Regions from separate parts of the Roseixanthobacter liquoris genome, predicted to be linked through region 2. Evidence: predicted binding sites of a transcription regulator. Region 2 holds the regulator's gene; the other holds the start of a gene.

Region 1 (3,202 bases), 1.8 Mb from region 2:
ACACCGCCGCGCCGGAGAAGGAATGGCGCCAGTCCAAGGACGATCGCGAGCGCCTGGACGGGCTCTATGAGTGCATCCTGTGCGCCTGCTGCTCCACTTCCTGCCCGAGCTATTGGTGGAACGGCGACCGCTATCTCGGCCCCGCCGCCCTGCTCCAGGCCCATCGCTGGCTCTCCGACAGCCGCGACGAGCGCACCGGCTCGCGCCTGGACAATCTGGAAGATCCCTTCCGCCTCTATCGCTGCCACACCATCATGAACTGCGCCCAGGCCTGCCCCAAGGGGCTGAACCCGGCCAAGGCGATCGCCGAAATCAAGAAGATGATGGTGGAACGCCAGATCTGATCCTGGCGCCGGGGCTTCGTCCGCCGGGGCCCACGTTCAGTCGTTCGGACAAAAAAACGCGCGGTGCGAGCCGCGCGTTTTTTATTGTCTTGGGGGATAGGGTCCCCCGGCAGCCCGAGGCGGCGGCGGCGCCCCTCGGCCATTGCCAGCGCCCTGAGGAAGCCCCCTTGGAGGGAGCAACCGCTGGCCCGCACCTCAATCCTTCTTGGGTGCGTTCTTGGAGGCCTTCGCGGCCGGGGCGCTCTTGGGGGCCGCGGCTTTCGGAGCGGCGGCCTTGGCAGCAGCGTCCTTGGGCGCGGCCTTCTTGGCGGGCGCACTCTTGGCGGGCGCACTCTTGGGGGGCGCACTCTTGGGGGGCGCACTCTTGGGGGGCGCACTCTTGGGGGGCGCACTCTTGGGGGCGGCCGGAGCCGGCGCAGCGGCGGGCGCGGCTTCCACCGCCCCGACGGGGGCAGCGACAGCGGCCGCTGGAGCTTTGGACACAGCCGCCTTGGAGACAGCCGCCTTGGACGCGGGAGCCTTGGACGCGGGAGCCTTGGCGGCGGAAGCTTTCGCCGCCGGCACCTTGGCGCCGTTGACCTTGGCCGGAACCGACGTCGCCGGCGCGGCGGCGGCAGCCTTCGGCGTGGCTGCCTTGGGAGCAGCATCGGTTTTGGCAGCGGCAGCGGTTTTGGGAGCAGCCGCCTTGGCTTTGGCGACCTTCGCCGGCGCGGCGGTCACCGGTGCCGAGGGGACGGGCGCTTCCGCGACCGGCGCGGGGGCGGCGGGCTTGGCCGCCTTGTCTTTCGCGGGCTTGCCCTTCGCGGCCTTGGCCTTCGCGGCGGGGGCCGGCACGGGCGCGACCGCGGGCGCGACCGCAACGGAAGCCTTCGCGGCGGAAGATTTCACCGGCGCCGCCTTGGCCACCGCCGGTTTGGCCTTGACCGTCTTCGACACCGCCGTCTTGGCCACCGCCGGCTTGGCATCGACCGTCTTGGTCGCGACTGTCTTGCGCGTGACCGTCTTGGCCTTGGACGCGGCGGGCGCCGGCGCAGCGGCGGGGGCGGCCGCGACCGGATTGGACACCGCCGCCTCGGAAGCGGTCGCCTTCGCCTTGGGCGCCGGTACCTTGGAGGCCGGTACCTTGGATGCCGGTACCTGGGCAGCGGCCGTCGTCGAATTCTGCTTCGCCGGCTTGGCCTTCGCCGCAGGGCGGGCCGCCTTGGCGGGCGCGGCCACAATCTTAGCGGGTGCGGAAACCGGCGCGGCGGACGCGGCAGCCGGGGCGGGCGTCGCCGCCACCGCAGGGCTCACCGCGGGCTTCGCCTTGGCCGGCGCGGCCTTGGTCGCCGCCAGCTTGGGGGCGGACTTGCCGGCGGTCTTAGCAACGGTCTTGGCGGCCGTCTTGGCGGGGGATTTGGCGGCCGTCTTGTCCGGCGCCTGCGTCAGCGCGGATGCAGCCAGAGCCTTGATCTCCTCAGGGGTCACGCTCGCGGGGTCGCGCAGGGCCCTGGCAGCGATCTTGCTCACCTCGGCGCTCGTCACTTCGCTCTTCGCCATTTCAGCCTCCGAATCAGCCGGCAGGCCCGGACACTCACAGAATCGTGTGTCCTCTAGCCTAAGCGATGCATCGCTGGTGTTTCCTTCGATTTGGTTAACGCGTCCGCGCGCACCGGCGAAATGCCGAAATCCCCAGGCTTCCCGCGCGCATGCCGGCGCCGTCACCAGCCTGTCGGAGAACCTATCTATGGTTGTGGCCGATGTGATTCGGGGCGGGGGGACCCGGACGCGTTGCAAGGAGAATAAGAATGGCCCTGGCGCCGAAACCTTCGATCTTGTTCGTCTGCCGCGACAATGCCGGCCTCAGCCTGCTGGCCGAGGCCATCTCGAACCACACCCAGCCGCATTTGCGGGCCTTCAGCGCCGGCCTGTCGCCCCATGCCAGCGTGGACATGGCGGCGGTGGAATGCCTGCATGCGGAAGGCGTGCCGGCCGACGGCCTGTCCTGCAAGCCGCTGGAGGTCTTCACCTTGCCCGGCGCGCCCCATATCGACGCGGTGATCTCGCTGATTCCCGGCGCCCACACCAGCGTCGCGCACAGCGCGCTGCGGCCGCACCATCGGCTTCACCATCGCTGGCAGATGGAGGATGTCTCGCGGCTCGGCGACATGCACGAACGCCGGCTCGCCTATCGCCGGCTGCTGCCGGAATTGCGGGCGGCCATCGGCGCGCTCGGCGCCGGGCAACTCGCGGCGGCCGCCTGAGAACATCCAGGCGACCGCCCAAGCGGCGGTCGTCGCGGCGTCAGGCGCGACCTCAGGCGGCGATCTGGCCGCCCAATTCGTCCTCGATATGGATGCGGATGATCTCGTCGAACGAGGATTCCGCCTTGAAGCCGAGGGACAGCGCCCGCGCGGGATCGAAATTGCGCGGCCATCCCGCGACAATCTGCTCGATCACCGGGTCCGGCACGCGGCGGATCAGCGACACCGCCCGCTCTCCCGCCACCCGGCGCAGCGCGGCGATCTGCTCGCCCACCGTCACCGAGAGGCCCGGCATGGTCAGGCTGCGGCGCGCGCCGAGCGGCGCCGTGTCCAGCGTCGCGGCATGCAGCAGGAAACCAACGGCGGAGCGCGGCGAGGCGTGCCAGTGCCGCACCTCCTCCGACACCGGCAGGATCGCTTCCTGGCCGGACAGCGGCTCGCGGATGATGCCGGAGAAGAAGCCGGAGGCCGCCTTGTTGGGCTTGCCCGGCCGCACGCAGATGGTGGGCAGGCGGATGCCCACGCCGTCCAGGAAGCCGCGGCGGGAATAATCCGCCAGCAGCAGCTCGCCCATGGCCTTCTGCGTGCCGTAGGAGGTGAGCGGGGTGAGAAAGA
Region 2 (3,202 bases):
ACAACATGCAGCAGGCGGCGCGCTGCGCCGATATCACCGCCTTCTTCTACCTGGGTGAGCTGGTCGAGGTCGCGCCGTCCGACGTGATCTTCACCAACCCCAAGCAGATCAAGACCCGCGATTACATCACCGGCCGCTTCGGCTGACCGAGCAAGGATCTGCCAGATGTCCGACCATACCGTCTCGGCCTTCGACGCCGAGCTGAAGGAGATCGGCCGCAAGGTCGTCGAAATGGGTGGCCAGTCGGAGCGCATGGTGGCTGACGCCGTCAATGCCCTGATCCGCCGCGACACCGCTTCCGCCCAGCGGGTGATCCTGCTCGATGCGAGCGTCGATCACCTCCAGCGGGAGATCGAGGAAAAGGCCATCATCTGCATCGCCAAGCGCCAGCCGGTGGCCAGCGACCTGCGCGATGTGGTGGCCTCGATCCGCATCGCCTCCGACCTGGAGCGCATCGGCGACCTCGCGAAGAACGTGGGCAAGCGCGTCCTCGCCATCGAGGGGGAATATCACCCCCAGAAGCTGGTGCGCGGCGTCGAGCACATGTCCGACCTGGTGCTGGAGCAGCTCAAGGAAGTGCTGGACGCCTACGCCAGCCGCGACCAGGCGAAGGCCGTGGACGTGTGGGTGCGCGACAGCGGCATCGACACCATGTACACGTCCCTGTTCCGCGAGCTCCTCACCTATATGATGGAAGATCCGCGCAACATCTCGGTGTGCACGCATCTTCTGTTCTGCGCCAAGAATATCGAGCGCATCGGCGACCACGCGACCAATATCGCGGAAACCATCTATTACATGGTTTCGGGACAGATGTTGTCCGAAGAGCGCCCGAAGGCGGATGTCTCCAGCGAGACGACCGTCGCTTTCCCGGGGCATAGCCTTCAGGGGTAAAATCCGTGCCTGCGCGTATCTTGATTATCGAGGACGAGGAACCGCTGACCCTTCTGCTCCGCTACAATCTGGAGTCGGAAGGCTATTTCGTCGAGAGCGTCGGACGGGGCGATGAGGGCGAGACCCGGTTGCGCGAAAGCGTGCCGGACCTCGTCATCCTCGACTGGATGCTGCCCGGATTGTCGGGCATCGAACTGTGCCGCCGCCTGCGCACGCGCCCGGAAACCGAGCGGCTGCCGGTGATCATGCTCACCGCCCGCGGCGACGAGACGGAACGCGTGCGCGGCCTCGCCACCGGGGCCGACGATTATGTCGTCAAGCCCTTCTCCGTTCCCGAGCTTCTGGCGCGGGTGCGGGCGCTGCTGCGGCGGGCGAAGCCGGAGCATGTGGCGACCCTGCTGCGGGCCGGCGATATCGAGCTGGACCGGGAGACCCACCGGGTCCACCGGTCGGGGCGCGAGGTCCATCTCGGGCCGACGGAATTCCGCCTGCTGGAATTCCTGATGCAGAGCCCCGGACGGGTGTTCTCCCGCGAGCAATTGCTCGACGGCGTCTGGGGACAGGACGTCTATATCGACGAGCGCACGGTGGACGTGCATGTGGGCCGCCTGCGCAAGGCGATCAACCGGGGCCGGCAGTCCGATCCGATCCGCACCGTGCGCGGCGCCGGCTATTCCTTCAACGAGATGTTCGCCCGCGTGCATTGAGCGCCAGGGGCCAGACGCGGCGGGCGCCGGCAGGTCGATCCCTGTCGCGCTCGCACCCCCGGCAAGCCGCCGGATGCTCTGCGGCGCACATCGCCAAGATCATTATTTCGCGAAAAGTGATGGCGCGCAGGCGCCGGCCCACAGGCGGGGGGCAAGGCGCAAATCCTGGCCCGGCCGATGCGCCTGGCCGGCTGTCCGTTTCGTATGATGCGATCTTCGCGCAAATCGGGTCGCTGCGGCTGGTCGCCCATCGCGGCACGCCATCTCGCGCGGCGGGCAGGGCCCCTTTGGCGTTTCAGCAGGGCCCAGCCGGTCGCTGGCAGACCCTAAAATGGCTTCGACGCCCGGGCGAGCGGCGCGCCCTTCTCGAAAGACCCGCTCCGGGAACGCCTTCCCCGATTGGGCCGAGGCCCACGCCGGTCGTTCCCCGCCTCGCATGCCCGGCGATCTGCTCCGGGGTCCTTCCTTGCATGTGCCGGCAAACGCTTGCGCCGGCACATGTCGTTCCCGGTGCGCGCCGCTCAGATGCGGGCGACGCGACGGTCCCGGCGGCGATCCTGCGTGGGCTGGTAGGCCATCCGCGCATGGGTCGTGCAATAAGGCATGCCGGTGAGGCTGCGCCCGCCGCAGAAATAGAAGCTTTCCGTGCCCGGCTCACCGATCGGCCAGCGGCAGGTGCCCTCGGTGAGGTTCATGATGGTGCAGCGCTGGCCCATGGCGACCACATTGCCGGCGGAGGCCGGGCGCGGCGCGGGCTCGGGCGCCACGAAGGCTTCCAGCGCGGGGGCGAGCGCGGTGTTGCCGATGGTCTGCGGCTGAGGCGCGGGCTTGTGTGCGGGCGCTTCCGGCCGCGCCTTGCGCGGGCGAGCCGCGGGAACCGTTGATTTCGCACGGCCGGAGAGGCCGAGGCGGTGCACTTTTCCGATCACCGCATTGCGGGTGATGCCGCCCAGCTCGCCGGCGATCTGGCTTGCGGAAAGCCCTTCGCCCCAGAGCTTCTTCAAGAGTTCGACGCGCTCGTCGTTCCAGCTCATCGCTCTCCTCCTTCGACTCTTCTCCCGCACCCAGGCGCGCCATTGCACGCGGGTTCGCAGGGCCCAACGTCACTTGGGGAACAGGCCTGCACGACATGTCGTGGTCGGCCACGAGCAAACTACAATATGCACGCACCCGCGCACAGAGTCGGAATGCATTCCCGCGCCGTTGTCCCCAAGTCGTTACAATCAGGTTAACGGCTGCGCTCTGTTGACCTCACGCGCGCGATCATTAGAATCCCTTTTTGTCGGGCCGCCCCGCGAGGGCGGCCTTTGGCGTTTCTGATGTCCGGCGAGACGCTGTGCGTTTCGCCCCACCCCAAGAGGAGGGGTTCCGTGATCACCCCCGTTCTGCCGACCTACGCGCGCATCGACCTCGTTTTTGAAAGGGGAGAGGGCTGCTGGCTCGTCACGACGGACGGGCGACGTTTTCTCGATTTCACCGCCGGCATTGCGGTCAACATCCTCGGGCACGCCCATCCCTATCTGGTCTCGGCCCTGACCGAGCAGGCGGGAAAGCTCTGGCACACCTCGAACCTGTTCCGCATCGTCGGTGGCGAGCGCCTG

Evidence for each region. The regulator PhoB, encoded in region 2, activates phosphate uptake and scavenging genes when phosphate is short. The targets are predictions, from matches to a motif close to TGTCATNNANCTGTCAT.
Region 1: a site for PhoB is predicted at 2,043-2,059, ahead of V5F84_RS21080 (arsenate reductase/protein-tyrosine-phosphatase family protein). Genes of this name have one in related genera too.

Annotation. Positions count from the first base shown of each region.
Region 1 is NZ_CM195537.1:4,677,301-4,680,502, forward strand. It holds gene V5F84_RS21070 (succinate dehydrogenase iron-sulfur subunit) at 1-344, shown strand, start outside; gene V5F84_RS21075 (hypothetical protein) at 540-1,883, opposite strand; gene V5F84_RS21080 (arsenate reductase/protein-tyrosine-phosphatase family protein) at 2,132-2,587, shown strand; gene denD (D-erythronate dehydrogenase) at 2,640-3,202, opposite strand, start outside.
Region 2 is NZ_CM195537.1:1,641,116-1,644,317, forward strand. It holds gene pstB (phosphate ABC transporter ATP-binding protein PstB) at 1-146, shown strand, start outside; gene phoU (phosphate signaling complex protein PhoU) at 166-894, shown strand; gene phoB (phosphate regulon transcriptional regulator PhoB) at 900-1,601, shown strand; gene V5F84_RS07295 (GcrA family cell cycle regulator) at 2,123-2,635, opposite strand; gene V5F84_RS07300 (aspartate aminotransferase family protein) at 2,972-3,202, shown strand, end outside.